Regions from separate parts of the Micromonospora sp. B006 genome, predicted to be linked through region 3. Evidence: riboswitches for the same ligand, from Rfam matches in the RefSeq annotation. Region 3 holds a riboswitch; each other region holds the start of a gene.

Region 1 (6,578 bases), 1.6 Mb from region 3:
CGCCGCGCGCGACGAGTTCGGCGGCCAGGTGCCGGCCGAAGCCACGGTTGGCGCCGGTGACCAGGGCGGTGCTTCCAGCGATCTTCATGTCTCGCTCCGAGAGGTGGTGAGGAAGGGGGGTCAGGCGGACAGCAGGCCCGGACCGGGCAGCACGGCCAGCTCGCCGGGCGGTACGTCGTGCCCGGCGTCGCAGCGCAGCCGGGCGTGCACGGCAGCGCCGCACTCGTCGTGGGCCACCCGGACCGCGGGGCCCGCCTCGTCGGCGGCGTACGTGTCGCCCCACTGCCGCAGCGCGACGAGCACCGGGATGAGATCGCTGCCCTTGGATGTGAGCACGTACTCGTCGCGGGTGCGCTGCCCGGGCTCGCGGTAGGGGCGCCGGTCGAGCAGCCCGTCGGCGACGAGCTGCTTGAGGCGTGCGGCGGCGACGGGCTCGCTGATGCCGACCCGCCGGGCGAAGTCGTCGAAGCGGCGGGTGCCGAACGACGCCTCCCGCAGCAGGAGCAGCGTGGTGCGGTTGCCGACCACCTCCAGCGCCCGGGCGATCGAGCAGTTGGCGGTGGACCAGGAGTCACGCTGCGCGAGGAGGTCCGTCATGGCGTCGACGGTACCCCCTGACTTAGGAAATCAGAAGTCAGCTACCTCACAGCTGGCCGGGGAAGAAACCGTGCCGGGCCAGCGGCTCGACGATCTGGTGCTCCTCGTACGACAGGTGCGACAGCAGCGTGTCGGTGAGCAGGTCCACCGCCTCCTGGAGCTGCGTGAAGTCGCCGGGCCGCCGGACCAGCTCCACGAGCGCCCGGTCGACGCTCTCCACCACGCCGTGGATCACCACGTGCTCCTCCTCGAGGCGGTCCAGCACGGCCGCCAGCCCTGCCTCGGAGCGGCGCAGGTGCGGGAAGATCGAGGCGTCCTCCAGCCCGTGGTGCTGGGTGACCATGGTGCAGTACGCCGCGCAGTACGCCCCGAGCGTCCAGTTGTTCTGCCGCATGGTCATCTCGTTCAGCGCGGCACGCGCCCGGCCCGGCGAGACAGTGCCTCGCTTGACCTGTTCCAGCAGGTCGCGCACCTGGGCCAGCTCCTGGCGCAGATGGTCGTGCACGTCCACCAGGTGCTGCCCGGCGGCCTGTCCCCGGGCCGGGTAGACCTGTCCGGCCGGTGGCGGCGGGGCGGTCGGCCGGGTCGACTCGTCCCAGGGGCGGCGCGCGCTCAGGCGTACCCCCGGGTCTGGGGTGGGAGTGACCGCCAGCGTGGCCGGCCCGCCGGTGGCGGCCGTCTCGTCGGCGACCGCGCGGGCGCCGCTGCCCGGCGCGGTGCGCTCGGCGGCGACCAGCTCCCGCACCGCGGGCGCGACCTCCTGGGCGAAGATCTGGATCGCGCGGGGCTCGTCGCTGCCGAGGATGAACGTGGTGACGCCGTGCTCCAGCGTGAGCCCGGCCAACTCCTCGACCCACTGCTCCGGCGGACCGGCCAGGAAGCCGGCCGACGAGCGGGCGAACGTGCCGTTCACGTTGAGCATGCGGCGGATCTCGGCCGGGTCGCGCCCGGCGGCCTGAGCGCCCTCGTCGACGAGCGCGTTCAGGGCGGGCAGCTCGTCGGGCCCCTTGGGCAGGTAGGACAGGGAGGGCAGCCAGCCGTCGGCGGCGCGGCCGACAAGGCGGAGCATGCGCGGCTTGTACGCGCCGACCCAGATGCCCACCTGATGCGCGGGCGCCGGGCCACGCTTGGCGCCGACCACCCGGTAGTGCTCGCCGTCGACCCGGATCATGCCGCGCCGGTCGATGTCCCAGACCTCGCGGATCACCCGGATCGCCTCGTCCAGGGCCTCGACTGCCGCGCCGGGGGACAGGCGCCGCCCGCCCGTCGCCTCGATCGCGTCCCAGAACGCGCCCGCGCCGAGCCCCAGCTCGACCCGCCCGCCGGTGAGCAGGTCCAGGCTGGCCACGCTGCGGGCCAGCACCACGGGCTGCCGCAGCGGCAGGTTGAGCACGTTGCCGGCCAGGCGGATACGTTCGGTGGCGGCGGCCACGTAGGACATCAGCGTCCAGGTGTCCAGGAAGCCCGGCTGGTACGGGTGGTCCTGGAACGTGACCAGGTCCAGCCCGACCTGCTCGCAGAGCGTGGCCAGCGCCACCACCTGGTCGGGCTGCCCGGCGGCGGGGGTGATGAAGCCGCCGAAGGTCAGCTCGTGTCCGTGATCGGTCATCCGTCCGGCCCTCCCGTGATCTTGCTCAGCCCTGCCACCGTAGCTCCACAGGTGGTAGCCCGGCCGGGTGAACAGGGTCACAAGAAGTGGATGATCGTCGCAAATCGTCCATAACGTCGGTTCCGTCCGCATTCGTGGACACCGTAGGCCGGAAACGCCTAGTCCCGCCTCCGGCCGCGGTTACCGGACGTCGTGCGGGAGCGGGGGAACCACACGTACCACGGTGCCTCGTCACCTCGGGGTGAAGCCGCCACCGGCGGCCGGGCTCCTCGGCCCGAACCCGACAGCTCACCTCGTCGGCGTGGAGGAATCCACATGTCAACTGCATACTCGGCTCGAAGCCGCCGTACGGCTCTCGGAGCGGTGGTGGCCGGCACCGCCGTCGGCGCCGCGACCCTGTTCGGCCCGGCCGCTCCGGCCAGCGCCGGCGTCAACTGGGACGCGGTCGCGCGCTGCGAGTCAGGCGGCAACTGGAAGATCAACACCGGCAACGGGTACTACGGCGGGCTCCAGTTCTCCCGCGCCACCTGGAACGGCTACGGCGGGCAGAAGTACGCCGCCCGGGCCGACCTGGCCAGCCGGTCCGAGCAGATCGCCGTCGCCGAGAAGGTGCTGCGCGGGCAGGGCATCGGCGCGTGGCCGGTCTGCGGCAGGAAGGGCGGCTCGGCGAGCGCCGCCGCGACCCGGTCCGAGCGGGCCACGCCGAAGAAGGCGAACCCGAAGAAGACCACCTCGAAGCAGACCGCCCCGGAGCGGGCCGCCACGCGCAGGGCCGCGCCGGAACGGGTCGCGACGAAGGCGGCGCCGCGGCCGGCGTCCGGCGTCGGGACGTACGTGGTCCGGCGCGGGGACACGCTGTCGGAGATCGCCGTGGCGCAGCGCGTCGACGGCGGCTGGCGTGCCCTGCACGAGCGCAACCGGGCAGTGGTCGGCGACGACCCCGGCCTGATCTTCCCTGGTCAGCGGCTGCTTCTGCGCTGACCTGATCCGGACGCCCGGCCGGTTCGCCCCGGCCGGGCGTCCGGCCGTCCGCGACACGCCGTGTCGCCGGTGTCCGGCCTGCTCCCGGCGCCGGGACACGGCCCGCGACGGCCGGTGACCGCGATTCGTCGGAGCCGGTTGTTAGGGTCACGATGATCGGCTAAGACGTGAAGAAAGCGCGGATATGACCAACGACCCGTTCTCGGCGGCCGCGAGCCTCGACGAGCTGCTGACCCGCACGCAGCAGGCGCTCACCTCGATGCGCTCCCGGTCCTCGGCGCACGCCGACGGCGAACCGGCCGACCTGCTGCGCGCCGAGGGCACTGCGGCCGGTGGGCGGGTCCGCGCGGTCGCCGTCCAGGGTGGCCGGCTGGATTCCGTGACGATCGACCCGGAGCTGGCCGGCGAGCCCCTCGACGTCCTCAGCGGACACCTCGTCGCCGCCGCCAACGACGCGCTGTCCGAGCTGGACGCACAGGTCAGCGCGTCGGCGCGAGCCGACGCCGACGCGCTCGCCGCCCGGCTCGGCAGCATGGGCGACCAGGCCGAGCTGTTCGGCCGCGCGATGCACGAGGCGGCCGCCCGGATCCATCGTGACCGCGGCACCTCGTCCCGGGCCGGGCGCCCGGCCTGAGACGACGAGGCGGCCGGCCGCCGGGAGGACGACGACCGGCCGCGCTACGCCACGGTCAGCTCAGGGTGACCGCGGTGTCGTCGACGACGAAGGACGTCTGCAGAGAGCTGTCCTCCACGCCGCTGAACGAGATGGTCGCCGTGGTGCCTGCGAGCGACGAGACGTCGAAGGATCGCTGCACGTACCCGGTGGCCTTGTTCAGGTTGGAGTAGGTGGCCAGCGTGGTGCTGCCGGCCTTGACGGTGAGCTTGTCGTACGCGGTGCTCGTGGTCGTCTCCGCGCTGTCGATGTGCAGCCAGAAGCTCAACGTCGCCCGGCAGCCGGCCGGGATCGTCACCGACTGACTGAGCGTGTCGGTGTGCGACGAGCCGTACCCGTCCAGCCACGCCTTGTACGAGCCGCCGTGCGCCGCCTGGCCGCTGTCGGTGGTGATGACGCCGGACGAGGCGGTCCAGCTCACGTTGCCCGACTCGAAGCCGGGGTTGGCGAGCTTGTTGCCGGAGCAGCCACCCGACGGCGGGGTGGTGGTGGCGGTCGGCGTGGGCGTCGGGGTGCCGCCGGCGCAGGTCGGCTCACCCGACTGGGCCGGTACGCTGACCGCGGCCCAGGCCGCCTTGACCGCATTGAACTCGGTGCAGCTGCTCGGGTAGAGGTTCTTCGCCGCCTGCAACGTCCAGACGCGGTACTTCAGGTAGGACGAGGACGACGTCTTCAGCAGCATGGCGTTGTACATGATCTTGATGGCCTTCTGGATACCCAGACCGCTCACGCTGCTGCTGTTGCAGGTCGAGCTGGACGGCTGCCCGTTGGTCGGGCTGCTGCCGTTGGCCAGCAGGTAGAACCAGTGGTTGCCCGGCCCGGCCGCGGCGTGCACCTCGGTCGACGGGATGCTGCTGGAGTAGCAGTTCGGGTCGCCGAGCGCCGACGGGTTGTACATGTTGCGGATCGGGCCGGAGCCGACCAGGTTGATCTTCTCGCCGACCAGGAAGTCCGGCGCGTCGTAGCTGGACGGCTCGTTGGCGAACCACTCGGTGGCCGCGCCGAACGTGTCCGCCACGAACTCCTGGGTGCCGCCGCCGGAGATGCCGCCGGGGGTGTAGTCGTCGATGCCGTGGCCGATCTCGTGCGCCACCACGTCCAGCGAGCCGATCCACTGACCGGCGGTGTTCTTGCCGATCTGTACCTGGCTGCCGTCGTAGTAGGCGTTCTGGTCGTTGAGGCCCACCCGGATCGGCCAGTAGCCACCGTTGCCGTTGGCGCCGTTGCGGCCCAGCCACTGGGCGAGCATCTTGTGCTCGGTCTGCGCGGAGAACAGCGCGTCCACGCAGCCGGTCTCCTTGTTGGTGGCGGTGCCGTTGCCCCACACGTCGTCGGAGCCGCTGAACGTGGTGTTGTTCGCCGAGTCCTGGCAGCTCAGGTTGGTGACGGTCGGGTCCTTCATGGTGTACGTGGAGCCCGACTGGGTGGTGTTGAGCGTGAGCGGGCTGGGCCCGTTCCAGGCGCCGGTGCCGGTGCCGCGCACCACGTGCTCCTGCTTGCGCAGGACCGCGCCGGTGCGGGCGTCGACGTCGACGGTGAGCCGGCTCGGGCCGTCCGCGCTGGTGCCGCGTACCGTGGTCTCCCAGGCCAGCGCCGGTGCGGCGCCGAGCGTGTAGACCACGAGCGTGGTGCCCTCGACCGCGCTGACCGTCTTGAGCTGGGCGCGCGCCGTGGTCGCGGCGGCGGCCTCGGTCAGCGCGGGCGTGGTGGCGAGGGCGCCGATCGGCCGCTGCTGCGCGACCGAGGCGTACTTGAGGTTGCCGGCCGAGTCGGTGGCCAGCACGAAGTCGCCGCCGACCACGGGCAGGCCCTTGTACGTGCGCTCGTACGGCACGTACTGGGTTCCCTCGGAGGAGATGACCGGCTTCTGGACGAACGCGTCGTCGGCGCCGGCCTGCAGGTACGCGGGGCGGCCCGCGACCATGGCGCGGGCCGAGTCGGCGGCGGCCGCTCGGGCCTGGGCCGGGTTGGGGGCGGCGGGCCCGGGTGGCGCGGCCTGCACGGCTGCGGCGGTGCCGGCGGCGATCACGCCGGCCGCAGCCGCGCCGGTGAGCGCGGCGAGGCGAGGTGAGAGTTTCACGGAGGTTTGCTCCTGTTCTACAGGCGCGCCGCACGAGCCCGGTGGGGACGGGCGGCGCGGTGGTGCGAGGCAGGGTGACGGCCGGTCACCGGAGCTGCCGGCGTGGCTCCGGGTCGACAGATCGACCGTCGCGAGTCGCCGGGGGTCGGCGGTTCGCTGGTGCACAATCACACGCCGCGCGAGCCGTGAGCAATGGGTGACCTGGGCAACGACTGACAGTCGGGCGTGTCGCCGCGCGCGTCGTCCCACGCAACCATGATCTTCAATAGGCCCTGATCAGGGCGAACATCGCCGACGGTGGATGGCTGCCCGTGCAAATTGCGGACGTTGCCTATGTGCGCGAATGGCGCACATAGACGCGAGGTCGCCACCGCCCGAGCCGGCCACGCCGCGCGGGCCCGCCGCCGACCGGGGCCGGGCGGCGTGGCCGCGTCAGCGTGGGCCGCGGGTCCGCGTCGGCGCGACGGTGGGCGGCGGCGGCAGCGAGGGCGTCAGCGTGGGCCGCGACGTCGGCCGACCGGTCGGCTCCGGGCTCGGACTGGGGCTCGACGGGGTCGGGCTCGGGCTCGGCGAGCCGGACGGCGTGGGCGCGGCGGTGGACGGCGGCGGCGCCGACGCGGTCGGCTCCGGTGTGTCGC
Region 2 (6,578 bases), 3.0 Mb from region 3:
ACTCTACCTGAAGGTCACCACCCCCGTGCAGTCAGGTACGCGCGCCACCTCGCCGAGGTGGCGGCATCGGCGGGCGGTTGACCCCGCCACCTCCCCGAACTGGAGTGGATCAAGCACGCGCCGAGGTCGCCGAGCGCGAAGTTGCACGTCGGCAACATATGGGCGTTCTCAAATGCATCGATGAGATGTAACGTCTGCCCCACGTTTCCGCACCGGCGTGACACACCCCCTGGCACGCCGTCAGAAAGAGGTGGGCCCATGGGACTGCGTCCCAACCTGCTGACCCGGCGTACCGCCGGTGTCGCGACGTCGACCCTCGCGCTGCTGCTCAGCACCGCCGCCGTCGGCGTCGTCCCCGCTGCTTCGGCCTTCTCGGCCGCCCCGGCCGGCGTCTGCGCCGAGCCTGCTGACGCCCACGCCGACGAGCACTCGAACGCCCGCGTCGCGAAGGGCGGCAACGCCAAGCTCGACCCCAACCACCTGACCGCCAGGCAGGTCCAGGACCGGGAAGCCGACCTCGCCGCGGCGCAGCGCGAGCGGGCCAACTTCCGGGCCGGCGCCGTCACCCCGCTGGCCACCGTGACGATCCCGGTCGTCGTGCACGTCATCCAGGAGAACAGCACCCGGGCCGGCGGCAACATCCCGGACTCGATGATCAACCAGCAGATCACCGTGCTGAACCAGTCGTACGCGGGCTCGACCGGCGGCGCCGCCACCGCCTTCGGGTTCCAGCTCACGAAGATCAACCGGGTGACGAACCCGTCGTGGTACCCGATCGTGCAGGGCTCCTCCGCCGAGCGCTCGATGAAGACCTCGCTGCGTGAGGGCGGCAAGAACACGCTGAACATCTACCTCGGCGAGCTGAGCGACAGCCTGCTGGGCTGGGCCACGTTCCCGAAGCGGACGCTGGACAAGATGGACGGCGTGGTGGTGCTCAGCGAGTCGCTGCCCGGCGGCACGTCGACCAACTACAACCAGGGCGACACCGGCACGCACGAGGTCGGCCACTGGCTGAACCTCTACCACACCTTCCAGGGCGGCTGCTCCGGCTCCGGTGACAGCGTCTCCGACACCCCGGCCGAGGCGTCCCCGGCGTACCAGTGCCCTACCGGCCGTGACACCTGCTCGGCCACCGGCAAGGACCCGATCACCAACTTCATGGACTACACGTACGACTCCTGCATGTACCAGTTCACCGCCGGACAGGCGAGCCGCATGCTCACCGCGTGGAACGCCTACCGCGCAGCCTGACCTTCTCGCACCACGTACCGGTGCCGGCCCTGTCCTCGGACGGGCCGGCACCGCTCGTTTCGGGGCTCTGGTCAGGCGGCCGGGCGGCGGGTGTCGAAGCCGTGCCGCCCGCGCCGGCCCTCGGCGGCTACCGGCTCACGCCGGGCCGGTTCGGCACCGAGCGGGTCGAGCCACACCCGCACCTGCGGCGGGGCGGCGCCGGGCTGGGCCACCGGGTCGCGCCGGGTCAGCATCGCCGCCTCGACAGTGAACTCGAACAGCCGCCAGTCACCCTGCGGCGACGCCCGCGCGATCCGGGCCAGGTGGGCCACTGTGGCCGGGTCGGTCACCGGCCGCGCGCGCCCCGCGATGTACGCCTCGTCGTCGCTCTCCTCCGGCGGGAACGAGTGCAGCGCGTAGCGGCCGTCGCGTTCGAGGTCGCGGCGCTTCGGCGAGTCGATGACGAAGCACCAGAGGCCGTCGTCGGTGATCACCGGGGAAACCGGGTGGACGCGGGGGCCGCCGTCGGCGCGGACCGTGGCGAGGTAGCCGAAGCCCGGCCCGTACTGCTGCATCAGGAGGCGGATCTCGTCGGCGAGGCGGGGCTCGTCGGCGGCGAATTCGGACCAGGAAGCCATGCGGACATCCTATCGAACACGTGTACGAAGATGTAGTGCGACACGCAGGTCACCCATACCGGTCGCTATGGTGTTCCGATGCTGCTCTCCGACCGCGACCTGGTCTCCGAGATCAAGGCCGGCACGCTTGCGCTGGAGCCCTTCGAGCCCACGTTGGTGCAGCCGTCGAGCATCGACGTACGCCTGGACCGGCTGTTCCGGGTGTTCAACAACCATCTCTACACACACATCGATCCGTCGGTACAGCAGGACGACCTGACCTCGATGGTGGAGGTGCCGGAGGGGCAGCCGTTCGTGCTGCACCCGGGCGAGTTCGTGCTCGCCTCCACGCTCGAGGTGATCTCGCTGGGCGACCAGCTCGCCGGCCGGCTGGAGGGCAAGTCGAGCCTGGGCCGGCTGGGTCTACTGACCCACTCGACCGCCGGCTTCATCGACCCGGGCTTCTCCGGTCACGTCACGCTGGAGCTGTCGAACGTGGCGAACCTGCCGATCACGCTCTGGCCCGGCATGAAGATCGGCCAGCTCTGCATCTTCCGGCTCTCCTCGCCGGCCGAGCACCCGTACGGCTCGGCCGTCTACGGCTCGCGTTACCAGGGGCAGCGCGGCCCGACGCCGAGCCGGTCCTGGCAGAGCTGGCGCACCTGGCCGACGCGCTGACGCCGACCGCAGTTGTTAATAGGGGCCCCCTCCTCTACCGGAGGCGTTAAGAGGGGACCCTTCCTTACACGCGGCCGTAGCTGTTGATGTCGCCGTCGTCGACCCGCTTCATCGTGATGGGCTTGCCGGACTGGGAGGCGTGCACCACCCAGCCGTCGCCCACGTACATCGCCACGTGGTGCAGGTCGCTGTAGTAGAAGACGAGGTCACCGGCGCGCAGGTCGGCGCGGCTGATCCGTTTCGTCACGGCGTGCTGCTGGCGCGCGTTGTGCGGCAGCGAGACTCCGCCCTTGGCCCAGGCCGCCAGGGTGAGGCCCGAGCAGTCGAAGTGGTCCGGGCCGGCGGCGCCCCAGACGTAGATCTTGCCGATCTGGGCGCAGGCGAACTTCACCGCCGCTCCGGCCGGGCCGCCGGGGTAGCCGGCCGGGCAGGGCGCCGGGCGCAGCGGGCCGCCGCCACCCTTGCCGTACACCTTGAGCCGCAGCTTCTGCAGCTTGGCGATCTCGGCGTCGATCTGCTTCTTCTTCGCCGCGAGCTGGGCCTCGGTGCGCGCCAGCCCGGCGATCATCTCGTCCAGCGGCTTCTTCTTCGCCGCCAGCTCGTCGCGCAGCGCGGCGACGGAACGCACCTGCTCGTGCTGCCGGTGCGCGAAGCGGTCGAGCAGTTCCAGGCCGTTGACCAGGTCACCGGGCGAGCGGCTGCCGAGCAGCACGTTGACTGTGGAGAGATTGTCGCCCTTGTAGGCGTCGGCGGCGAGGCCGCCGACCTGGCCGAGGGCGGCGTCCACCCGGGCCTGGAGGGGTGCGATCTGGCGGCCGAGCGCGTCGGCCTGCTTGCGCCGCGCGGCGAGCTGCTCGCGTACGGCGTTCACCTGTTCGATGACCGGTTCGAGCTTGTTCCAGTCGCGGTCGATCTGGGCCTCGATCTCGGCGACCGAGGGTTCGGCGTGTGCCGCCGTGGCGCCGCCGGTCAGAACGACGGCGGTGCCGACCAGCGCGGCGAGGGCTGTGGTGAAGCGGGACCAGCGGGAACGCGGCGCGAGGCTGGACCGGTCGGTGGACCGGCCCGACGACGGCCGCGGGGCATGGAGTGCCACCGGGCGTCCGTACTCCTTCTTCCGTACCGCCTACCGGGTTAGCTGACGGATTCGGGCGGGAAGGGAGCCGCCCTACCGCAGCAGCGCTGCGGATTCACCCCAGGTACCTGGTTCCCCGGCTCGCCCGGAGGCGACTCGGCGGTGTCGAACCGTCACCGACCGGGTTGGACGGTGAGACGTGCGGCCGACGATTCACCAGAGTAGGGACCACCGTTATCGATCCGCAACTTCCAGCGCCGTGACACTCCGTACGCGATGCGATGCCCCACTCCGCGCGGAGGTGAAATTTTCTTTCACTGCTGATTACTCACTGGAAAGGTATTGACCATCACGGGTGTGCGGAGTGAGGGTGGGAATGCAGTGACCCCCATCCCTGTCCAGGAGGTTCGATGCATCTCTCCGCCCTGCCGTCGGGCAGACGGATACTGCTCGCCGCCGCCGTGGCCACAGCCACCGTGCTGGCGACGACCGGCCCCGTGACCGCCGCGCCGGACACGTCCACGCCCGCGAGCGACCGGCAACAACAATACGCCGCCGCCGCGGCAGAGTACGGCGTACCGCAGAACGTGCTGCTCGGCGTCTCCTATCTGGAGTCCCGCTGGGACACCCACACCGGGCAGCCCAGCACCAGCGGCGGCTACGGCCCGATGCACCTGACCGACGCCGCGCACATCCTCGCCATGCCGGGCAGCGCCCACGTCGACGAGGACGAGGACCCGCGCGGCGACGACGCCCGCCCGCTCAAGCTCGACCCGGCCACGGCCGCCGCGCCGACGCGGGAGACCCCGTTGCCGAGCGCCTCGCTCCAGACGCTCGACGCCGCCGCCGCGCTCACCGGACTCGACGCGGGCACGCTGCGCACCGACCCGGCCGCGAACATCCGCGGTGGCGCGGCGCTGCTGGCGTCGTACCAGAAGGCACTGGGCGGGCCGGTCGGCGCCGGCACCGACCCGGCGGCCTGGTACGCCGCGGTGGCCCGGTACTCCGGCGCGGACACCGCCGACGCGGCGGCGGCCTTCGCCGACGAGGTCTACGACCAGCTCGGCCAGGGCGCCACCCGGACCACCGACGACGGCCAGCGGGTCACGCTCGCCGCCACCGCCGCGAAGCCGGACCGTTCCCGGCTGGCCCGGCTCGGCCTGCGCAACGCCGAGCGGCCGGACGGGCTGGAGTGCCCGGTCCGGCTGGCCTGCGAGTGGATTCCCGCCCCCTACGAGCAGCTCAGCGACGACCCGGGCGACTACGGCAACCACGACCTGGGCGACCGGCCGAAGCAGCAGAAGATCGAGTACATCGTCATCCACGACACCGAGGGCTACTTCGGCCCGAGCGTCGACCTGGTGAAGCGGGCCGACTACCTGGGCTGGCACTACACGCTGCGCTCGGTGGACGGCTACATCGCCCAGCACATCAAGACCAAGGACGTCGGCTGGCACGCCGGCAACTGGTACGTCAACGCCAAGTCCATCGGCCTGGAGCACGAGGGCTTCGCCGGCCAGGGCACCTGGTACACCGAGGCGATGTACCGCACCTCCGCCAAGCTGGTCCGCCACCTGGCGCTGAAGTTCGGCATCCCGATGGACCGGCACCACATCATCGGCCACGACAACGTGCCCGGCATCACCGCCGCCAACGTGGGCGGCATGCACTGGGACCCGGGGCCCTACTGGGACTGGTCGCACTACTACGACCTGATGAAGGCACCGTTCCGCGGCACCGGCACGGCGAAGACCGGCCTGGTCACCATCGACCCGGACTTCGCCACCAACCGGCCCGCGTTCACCGGCTGCAACCAGCAGCCGCCCGGCGTCCCGACGCCCCGGCCGCCGGCCGAGCCGTGCCCGTCGCGCGGTTCCTCGGCGGTGGTCCTGCGGACCGCGCCGAGCCTGGACGCCCCGCTCGTCAACGACCTCGGGCTGCGCCCGGACGGCACGCCGGACACGATGTACATCTCCGACCACGGCGCCCGCGCCTCCGCCGGCCAGACGTACGCGCTCGCCGGCCGGCAGGGCGACTGGACCGCGATCTGGTACCTCGGCCAGAAGGCGTGGTTCCTCAACCCGGCCTCCGCGCCCACCGCCAAGTGGGCCACCGGCTTCGTGGTGACCCCGCGGCCCGGCAAGGCCACCATCCCGGTGTACGGCCGCGCCTACCCGGAGCAGGCCGCCTACCCGGACACCATCCCGTACCAGACCATCTCGCCGCTGCAGTACACGTTCGCCGCCGGCCAGCGGTACGCGGTGGGCGGGGTGCTGCCCGGCGAGTACTACCGGGCGGTCTCGTTCGACGGTTCCGCCCCGGGTGACCGGACCGTGGTACGCGGCGAGAACCGCTACGTGCAGGTCCAGTTCGGCCACCGGATCATGTTCGTGAACCTGGACGACGTGCTGATCCTGCCGTCCCCGGTCGGCGCGCCGCGCTGACCTCTCCACCAGAACGCGAAGGCCCCCGGTCCGCAGGGACCGGGGGCCTTTTCGTGTGACCGAGGTCAGGTGACCCGGACGAAGCCGGCGAGCGGCTGGGTGTTGATGCTCGACACCTGGACCGGTTTGCCTGTCCGGGGCGCGTGCACCATCACCCCGTTGCCGAGATAGAGCCCGACGTGATGCAGATCGGAGCCGAAGAACACCAGGTCACCGGGGCGCGCCTCGGAGCGGGACACCTTGCGGCCCTCGTTCCACTGCGCGCCGGTGAAGTGGGTGAGCGAGATGCCCGCCGCCTTGTACGCGTACTGCGTGAGGCCGGAGCAGTCGAACGAGTTCGGGCCGGTGGCGCCCCACACGTACGGGTCGCCGACCTGGGCGCACGCCGTCGCGATCGCGGTCCGCGCGGCGCTGCTCACCACGCCGTCGATCTTCGGGCAGCCGGCCGGGCGGATCGAGGTCACCGGCAGCATGGCGGTGAGCCGCTTGATCTCCGAGTCGATCTGCTTCTTCTTCGCCGCGAGATCGTTCTGC
Region 3 (6,578 bases):
GCTGGGCGCGCGCGGCGCGGGCCGGCTCCAGGTGGTGACCAGCCTCCAGGCCAAGGGCATGGAGTACGACGGTGTGGTGCTGGTGGCGCCGAGCGAGATCCGGGCCGATCCCGGGTCGGGCGTGCGCACGCTCTACGTGGCGCTGTCCCGGGCGACCCAGCGCCTCACCACGCTCGACCCGGTGGGGTGAGGGGCCGCGCCGGCACCACCCACAGTTCACTTGCATACATAGCGATGTGAACATACATTGGGCCCGGCCGGTACGCGGCAGGGAGGGTGTTGGCGTGGGCGCAGGTCATGACCACAGCGGCGCGGTGGCCAACGCGGCACACCGCCACCGGGGCCGCCTATGGGCCGCGTTCGCGCTGCTCGCCGTCCTGATGGTGGTCGAGGCGGTGGCCGCCTTCACCACCGGCTCGCTCGCCCTGCTCTCCGACGCCGGGCACATGTTCACCGACGTGCTCGGCATCGGCATGGCCCTCGCGGCGATCACCGCCACCCGGCGCGCCGGCACCGACCCGCAGCGCACGTTCGGCCTCTACCGGCTGGAGGTGCTCGCCGCGCTCGCCAACGCCGTGCTGCTCGGCGCCGTCGCGGTCTACGTCCTGGTCGAGGCGGTACGCCGCTTCGGCGAGCCGCCGGAGGTGCTCGCCGGCCCGATGCTCGTGGTGGCGGTGCTCGGCCTGCTCGCCAACATCGTCGCCTTCGCGCTGCTGCGGGCCGGGTCGAAGGAGAGCATCAACCTGCGCGGCGCGTACCTGGAGGTGCTCGGCGACCTGCTCGGCTCGCTCGGCGTGATCGCCGCGGCGCTGGTCATCGCGGTCACCGACTGGTGGTGGGCGGACCCCCTGGTCGCCGTCGGGATCGGCCTGTTCATCCTGCCGCGCACCTGGCGGCTCGGCCGGGCCGCGGTGCGCATCCTGGTGCAGGCGGCGCCGGAACACCTGCAGGTGACCGCCGTGCACGACCGGCTGGCCGCGGTCCCCGGCGTGGCCGAGGTGCACGACCTGCACGTCTGGACGCTCACCTCCGGGATGGAGGTGGCCTCGGCGCACCTGACCACCGACCCCGGCGTCGACCCCGGCGGGGTGCTTGCCGCCGCGCGGGCCGCGCTGCACGAGGACTTCTCCATTGATCACGCCACGTTGCAGGTCGAACCCGGAGCGTCCGCGGGCGTGTGCGGAAAGACCGAGTGGTGATTAGGACCGACTTAAATCACTGTGGCTGCTGTACAGTAATGTCGGTTTTGCCCCGCCATGCGGCACCACGCGTCGGAGCCGCGCCCGGGCCGCGCCGGTAGGCTCGGTCGCGGCCGCAGCCACCGGCGTCACCGGCGCAGGTGGGGTGGCCGTCGCCTAATCGCCCGAAGGGGCGAGCCGGGGAACCACGTAAGTGGGGTGCATCCGCGTCAGCGGTAGGGATCTTCCGTCCCGAACCCGTCAGCTAACCCGGTCGGCGGTTGACGGAAGGACGTGTTGAATGCCCCCAGTGGCACCTGTACGACGGACGGCCGCCCGGTTGGCGGCCCTGTTCGTCGCGACGCTGACTCTCGGCGTCGCGACCGTTCCGGCCTCCCCCGCCTCGGCGGCGCCCCGGACCGCCCTGCTCGCCGCCGCACCCGGCGACGACGAGGGCGGCACGCCGGAGCTGCGCGCCCAACTCGACGCGGCCAGCAAGGGCTGGCTGGAGGCGAAGGCCGCGCTGAACCAGTCGGTGAACCGCCAGAAGCAGCTGAACGACCAGCTCAAGACGGTCGGCGCCGAACTGGCCGCACGCGACGCCAAGGTCGGCGAGATCGCCGGAGTGGCGTACCGCGCGGGCCGCCTCGGCACCGCCGCGGCGCTGCTCGACAGCAACAGCCCGGCGGGCTTCATGGACCGGGCCGCCACCCTGGAACAGGTCGCCGCGCACGAGGACCGCACGGTGCGCGAGCTGATCGCCACCCGCGACGAGGCCACCCGCACCCGGGCCGCGCTCGACACCGAGATCCGCGAGCAACGCAAGCAGGTCACGGTGATGGGCAAGCGCAAGGAGCAGGCCGAGCGCGCGCTCGAAGTGGCGAACGACAGGGCGTCACGCAGCAGCAGTGGTGGCGGCGGCAGCGTCCAGGGCACCTCCAACAAGAACGCGAAGCCGGCGCCGCGCAACTCGGACGGCTCGTGGCCGGCGGAGTCGTGCAGCGTCAACGACCCGACCCCGGCCAACGGCTGCATCACCCCGCGGACGCTGCACGCGCTGCAGCAGGCCAAGGCGGCCGGCTTCACCCGGTACGTCTCGTGCCACCGGCCAAGCGGCTCGGGCGAGCACCCGAAGGGGCGGGCCTGCGACTTCGCCGCCCAGAAGAACGGCTTCGGCGGCGTGGCCAGCGGCGGTGACCGGACGTACGGCAACAACCTGGCCGCGTACTTCGTCCGCAACGCCGACCCGCTCGCCGTGCTCTACGTGATCTGGTTCAAGCAGATCTGGCTGCCCAGCAGCGGGTGGAAGGCGTACAGCGGCGGCAACGGCGACCCGTCCAGCGACCACACCAACCACGTGCACCTGTCGGTGTACTAGCGCGCTCCCGGGGGGCCGGCCGGATCGGGCCGGCCCTCCAGCGTCGCGCCGAGACGGGCCGCCAGGCTCAGGTGAGCGGCCCGGGCCTGGCGGAACGCGTACCCGAACAGCGGCGCCGGCGCGGTCAGCGTGATCTCCACGTCGATGCGCACGGTGCCGTCGGGCTCGTCGCGCAGCCGGGTGTGGTTGCGCACCGTCGTCGCCGGCTGCTGCCGGGCCACCGTGACCACCTCGTCCTCGCTCGCGACCAGCACGTCCGCTTGGTACGTGACCGGGAAGTGCAGCGGGCCCAGTTGCAGCCGGTCGGTGATCGCGTAGCTGGCCAGCGCGCCCGGCCGGGCCGGCAGTTGCCGGACCCGGACGATCAGCGGATGCAGCTCGCCCTGGCGACTGAGGTCACCCAGCAGTGCCACCGCGTCGGCCCGGCCGCACCGGGCCTGCACGGTGTAGCTGAAGCTGTCGCTGCTCTGCAAGCGGGCCCCCTCGCCGTCGTACGTCGCGACGATCGTCCCGTACGGACGCCGGGCTGGCAACGGGTAGAAGGTCCCTGGCCGGAGGGGGTGCGAGCGGGCGCTCAGGCGCCGGGCAGCACCTCGGGGGTGTCGTCGGCGAACCACGGTTCGGGAGCGCCGAAGAGGCCGAGCAGGCCGGTGACCCAGAGCTGCCGGTGCACGAACCGGCTCGGCTCGGTGACCACGAGCTTGACGCCGCTGACCTCGCAGGTCTGGAAGCCGGCCACCATGGCGCTGATGCCGACCGAGTCGATGAACGTGACGAGCCGCATGTTCAGCTCGATGCGCGCGGGACGGCCCTTCGCGAGCACCTCGGCGATCGCTTCCCGCACCTCGTACGCGGTGTCGACGTCGATCTCCCCACGGGGCGCGATCTGGACGACACCACCCGGCCGCACCGACTTCACGATCGACAGGCTCACGCGAGCACCTCCACTCGCCCTTGACGGGCGCCTCATCAGTACGCGGGCCGCGACCGAGAGTATTCCTCCAACGGCTCGGTCGCCACCCCCCGGGATGAGCAATTCGCGAACTGGGCACACCTGGGCGCACCCAATCCGGACCTCCGGGTTCCAGTTTCCCCTTCGACGCGGGCCACGGCCAGCCGTACGGCCGGTCGGACCCGTCGATCCGCCGACCAGGGTAGCGGGCGCGCGCACCTCGCGCCGACACCCCGCTCTCGGCGCGTTCGGGTGGTTCGTCCCGGTTTGAAAGCCTGGTAGCCGCCCGCGCCCCACTGTGGGTTTGCCGCCGCCGCCCGCGGGGCACTGCCCGGGGGAGTCAACCCGTGACGCGCCGGATGGACACCGGAGTCCGAAGTGGCCGCCGGCCTTCGGCACCCGAGGAGGTAGAACGATGTTCGGATCCAACCTGCTGGACCGCCGGGGCAAGGCCGAGCGGGTCGCCGACCAGGCGTGGCAGCACCTGCTCTCCGCGGCCGGCTCCGCCGGTGACAGCGTGCGCGACGCCACCCGCGCCGCCCGCCGCAACTCCTCCGGCTTCGCCGACGACGCCACCGACCTGGTCGGCACCGCCGCCGAGGAGGCGCGCCGGCGTGCCACGCTCGCCTTCGACGCGCTGGCCGGGCGCCGGCCCGCCCTGCCCTGGACGCTGCTGATCGCGGCGGCGCTCGCGGGCGCGGCGATCGGCTGGGCCGCCGGCACCGCCGCGCGCGCCGCGGGCAGCCGCGACCGCGCCGCGGACGAGATCGAGTTCGTGGACGTGGACCGCCCGAACTCCCCGGCCGGCCTGGACGGCTGACCCGCACCCCACCGGCACGGTGGCCGCTCCCGGTACTCCCGGGGCGGCCACCGTGCTGCGTGGTGCGCTCCCCCTCCCCTCGCCTCACCCGGACCGGGTGAGGGTGGGTCACCCGGGACACGCGCAGGATCGCGGGTGCGGGACCCCGTGCCCGCGCCGCCGTCGACGGGAGGGGAAGCCGGATGGCCACCGACACGATCACGCGTACCGACCGGGACATCCAGTCCGCGGTGCTCGACGAACTGACCTGGGAACCCCGGGTCGGCCCGGACGAGATCGGGGTGACTGTCACCGAGGGCGTGGTGACGCTGACCGGCCGGGTGGACAGCTACGCCAAGAAGTGGGCCGCCGAGCGGGCCGCGCACCGGGCCGCCCGGGTCCGCGCGGTCGCCAACGACCTCTTCGTCCAGATCGCCACCGCCGCCGGGCGGGAGGATCCGGAGATCGCCGTCGCGGCCGTACGGGCGCTGGAGTGGGACGCGTTCGTACCGGTCGAGGCGCTGCAGGTGACCGTCTCCGACGGCTGGGTCACGCTGCACGGCGACGTCGAGTGGGAGTACCAGCGGCGCGCCGCCGAACGGTCGGTCGCCCGGCTCACCGGCGTACGCGGGGTGAGCAACGGGATCGCCGTGCGCCCGGCGGTCCGCGCCGACGGGCACGACCTGGCCGAGCGGATCGTGGACGCGCTCGCGCGCAACGCCGCCACCGAGGCCGAGACCGTCGACGTCCGGGTGCACGGCGACACCGTGGTGCTGGGCGGGCAGGTCCACTCGGCCGGCGAACGCGCGGAGATCGAGCGGGTGGTGTGGAACGCCCCCGGCATCCGGGAGGTGCACAACCACCTCGTCGTGCGCTGAGCCGAACCACCCCGCCCGGGTGAGCCCGCCTCACCCGGGCACCGGCCATGGTGGGAGGCATGAGTGATCCGAACGGGCTGATCACACCCGGGCGGGCCGCCCCCGGGTTCACGCTGCCGGCGGCGCCGGACGGGCGACAGGTGGGTCCCGGGCAGTTCCGGGGCCGTCCGGTGGTGCTGGCCTTCTATCCCGCCGACTGGTCACCGGTCTGCGGCGAGCAGATGGCCCTCTACCAGGCGGCCCTGCCTGAGCTGGAGCGGTACGACGCGATGCTGCTGGGCATCTCGGTGGACAGCGTCGACTCGCACCGGGCGTTCGCCGAAGCCCAGGGCATCCGCTTCCCGCTGCTCGCCGACTTCGAGCCCAAGGGCGAGGTGTCGCGCCGATACGGCGCGTACGCGCCGCGCGGGCAGTCCGACCGGGCGCTCGTGGTCGTCGACCCGGACGGCCGGGTGGCCTGGAGCCACCTGTCCCCGCCCGAGGTGAACCCGGGCGTGGACGGCATCCTCGACGCCCTGGAGCGGCTCAACTCGGATCGGCGGGTGAGCACCTGATGACCACGCCACTTCAGGTCACCACCGCGCGGCTGCGGACCCCGGTGACCGACAGCGACCACGTCCGCGGGCCGGTGGACGCGCCGGTCACCATCGTCGAGTACGGCGACTTCCAGTGCCGGTTCTGCGGCGCCGCGTACCCGAACCTCACCGAGGTGCTGCGCCAGCGGGCCGACGTGGTGCGCCTGGCGTACCGGCACTTCCCGATCGCCAACATCCACCCGTACGCGGAGAGCGCGGCGGAGACCGCCGAGGCCGCCGCCGCCCGGGGCCGGTTCTGGGAGATGTACGACTGGCTCTTCCAGCACCAGGACCAGCTCGACCCGGTGCACCTGTCGCTCGGCGTCGAGCAGATCGGACTGTCGCCGGACGAGATCGCCGCGGAGGTCGGCCGTCAGGAGTACGCCGACCGGGTCCGGCAGGACTTCGTCGGCGGCATCCGCAGCGGCGTCAACGGCACCCCGACGCTGTTCGTCAACGGCGTCCGCCACGACGGCGGTTACGACCTTGCCGAACTGCTGACAGTGGTGGACGCCGCCGCCGACGTCTGAGTCAGATCAACCGCAGCTCGCGCGCCCGCCGGACGGCGTCCCGCCGGCGGGTCGCGTCGAGCTTGCGGTAGATGTTGCGCACGTGCGTCTTGACGGTGTTCACCGACAGCGACAGCTCGGCGGCGATCTCCACGTTGGACAGGATGCTCTGCAGGTAGCGCAGGATGGTCAGCTCCCGCTCGGTGAGCGGCTCGTCCAGCCCGCGCGCCGGGCCGTCCGCCGTCCCGGCGACCGGCTGCGCGTCCGCTCCCCGGACCAGCTCGCTCACCGTCGCCCAGTACGCGGTGC

The links. A riboswitch is a leader RNA that binds a small molecule or an ion and turns the genes downstream of it on or off. The one in region 3 is predicted to bind cyclic di-AMP.
Region 1: it holds a riboswitch for cyclic di-AMP, as region 3 does, so the genes downstream of both, MicB006_RS12040 (transglycosylase family protein) here and MicB006_RS18550 (hypothetical protein) in region 3, are expected to answer to the same signal.
Region 2: it holds a riboswitch for cyclic di-AMP, as region 3 does, so the genes downstream of both, MicB006_RS00515 (NlpC/P60 family protein) here and MicB006_RS18550 (hypothetical protein) in region 3, are expected to answer to the same signal.

Annotation. Positions count from the first base shown of each region.
Region 1 covers NZ_CP030865.1:2,514,328-2,520,905, reverse strand. Annotated here, with positions in the region: gene MicB006_RS12055 (SDR family oxidoreductase) at 1-88, opposite strand, end outside; gene MicB006_RS12050 (helix-turn-helix domain-containing protein) at 121-597, opposite strand; gene MicB006_RS12045 (LLM class flavin-dependent oxidoreductase) at 644-2,206, opposite strand; cyclic di-AMP (ydaO/yuaA leader) riboswitch at 2,352-2,523, shown strand; gene MicB006_RS12040 (transglycosylase family protein) at 2,522-3,187, shown strand; gene MicB006_RS12035 (YbaB/EbfC family nucleoid-associated protein) at 3,372-3,821, shown strand; gene MicB006_RS12030 (M4 family metallopeptidase) at 3,877-5,940, opposite strand; gene MicB006_RS12025 (transglycosylase domain-containing protein) at 6,373-6,578, opposite strand, start outside.
Region 2 covers NZ_CP030865.1:102,905-109,482, reverse strand. Annotated here, with positions in the region: gene MicB006_RS00530 (zinc metalloprotease) at 259-1,251, shown strand; gene MicB006_RS00525 (pyridoxamine 5'-phosphate oxidase family protein) at 1,323-1,868, opposite strand; gene dcd (dCTP deaminase) at 1,947-2,525, shown strand; gene MicB006_RS00515 (NlpC/P60 family protein) at 2,590-3,621, opposite strand; cyclic di-AMP (ydaO/yuaA leader) riboswitch at 3,635-3,772, opposite strand; gene MicB006_RS00510 (N-acetylmuramoyl-L-alanine amidase) at 4,011-6,044, shown strand; gene MicB006_RS00505 (C40 family peptidase) at 6,110-6,578, opposite strand, start outside.
Region 3 covers NZ_CP030865.1:4,164,057-4,170,634, forward strand. Annotated here, with positions in the region: gene MicB006_RS18540 (UvrD-helicase domain-containing protein) at 1-190, shown strand, start outside; gene MicB006_RS18545 (cation diffusion facilitator family transporter) at 285-1,199, shown strand; cyclic di-AMP (ydaO/yuaA leader) riboswitch at 1,343-1,474, shown strand; gene MicB006_RS18550 (hypothetical protein) at 1,480-2,556, shown strand; gene MicB006_RS18555 (SRPBCC family protein) at 2,553-3,089, opposite strand; gene MicB006_RS18560 (STAS domain-containing protein) at 3,131-3,490, opposite strand; gene MicB006_RS18565 (hypothetical protein) at 3,924-4,328, shown strand; gene MicB006_RS18570 (BON domain-containing protein) at 4,511-5,185, shown strand; gene MicB006_RS18575 (redoxin domain-containing protein) at 5,245-5,739, shown strand; gene MicB006_RS18580 (DsbA family protein) at 5,739-6,290, shown strand; gene MicB006_RS18585 (LuxR C-terminal-related transcriptional regulator) at 6,292-6,578, opposite strand, start outside.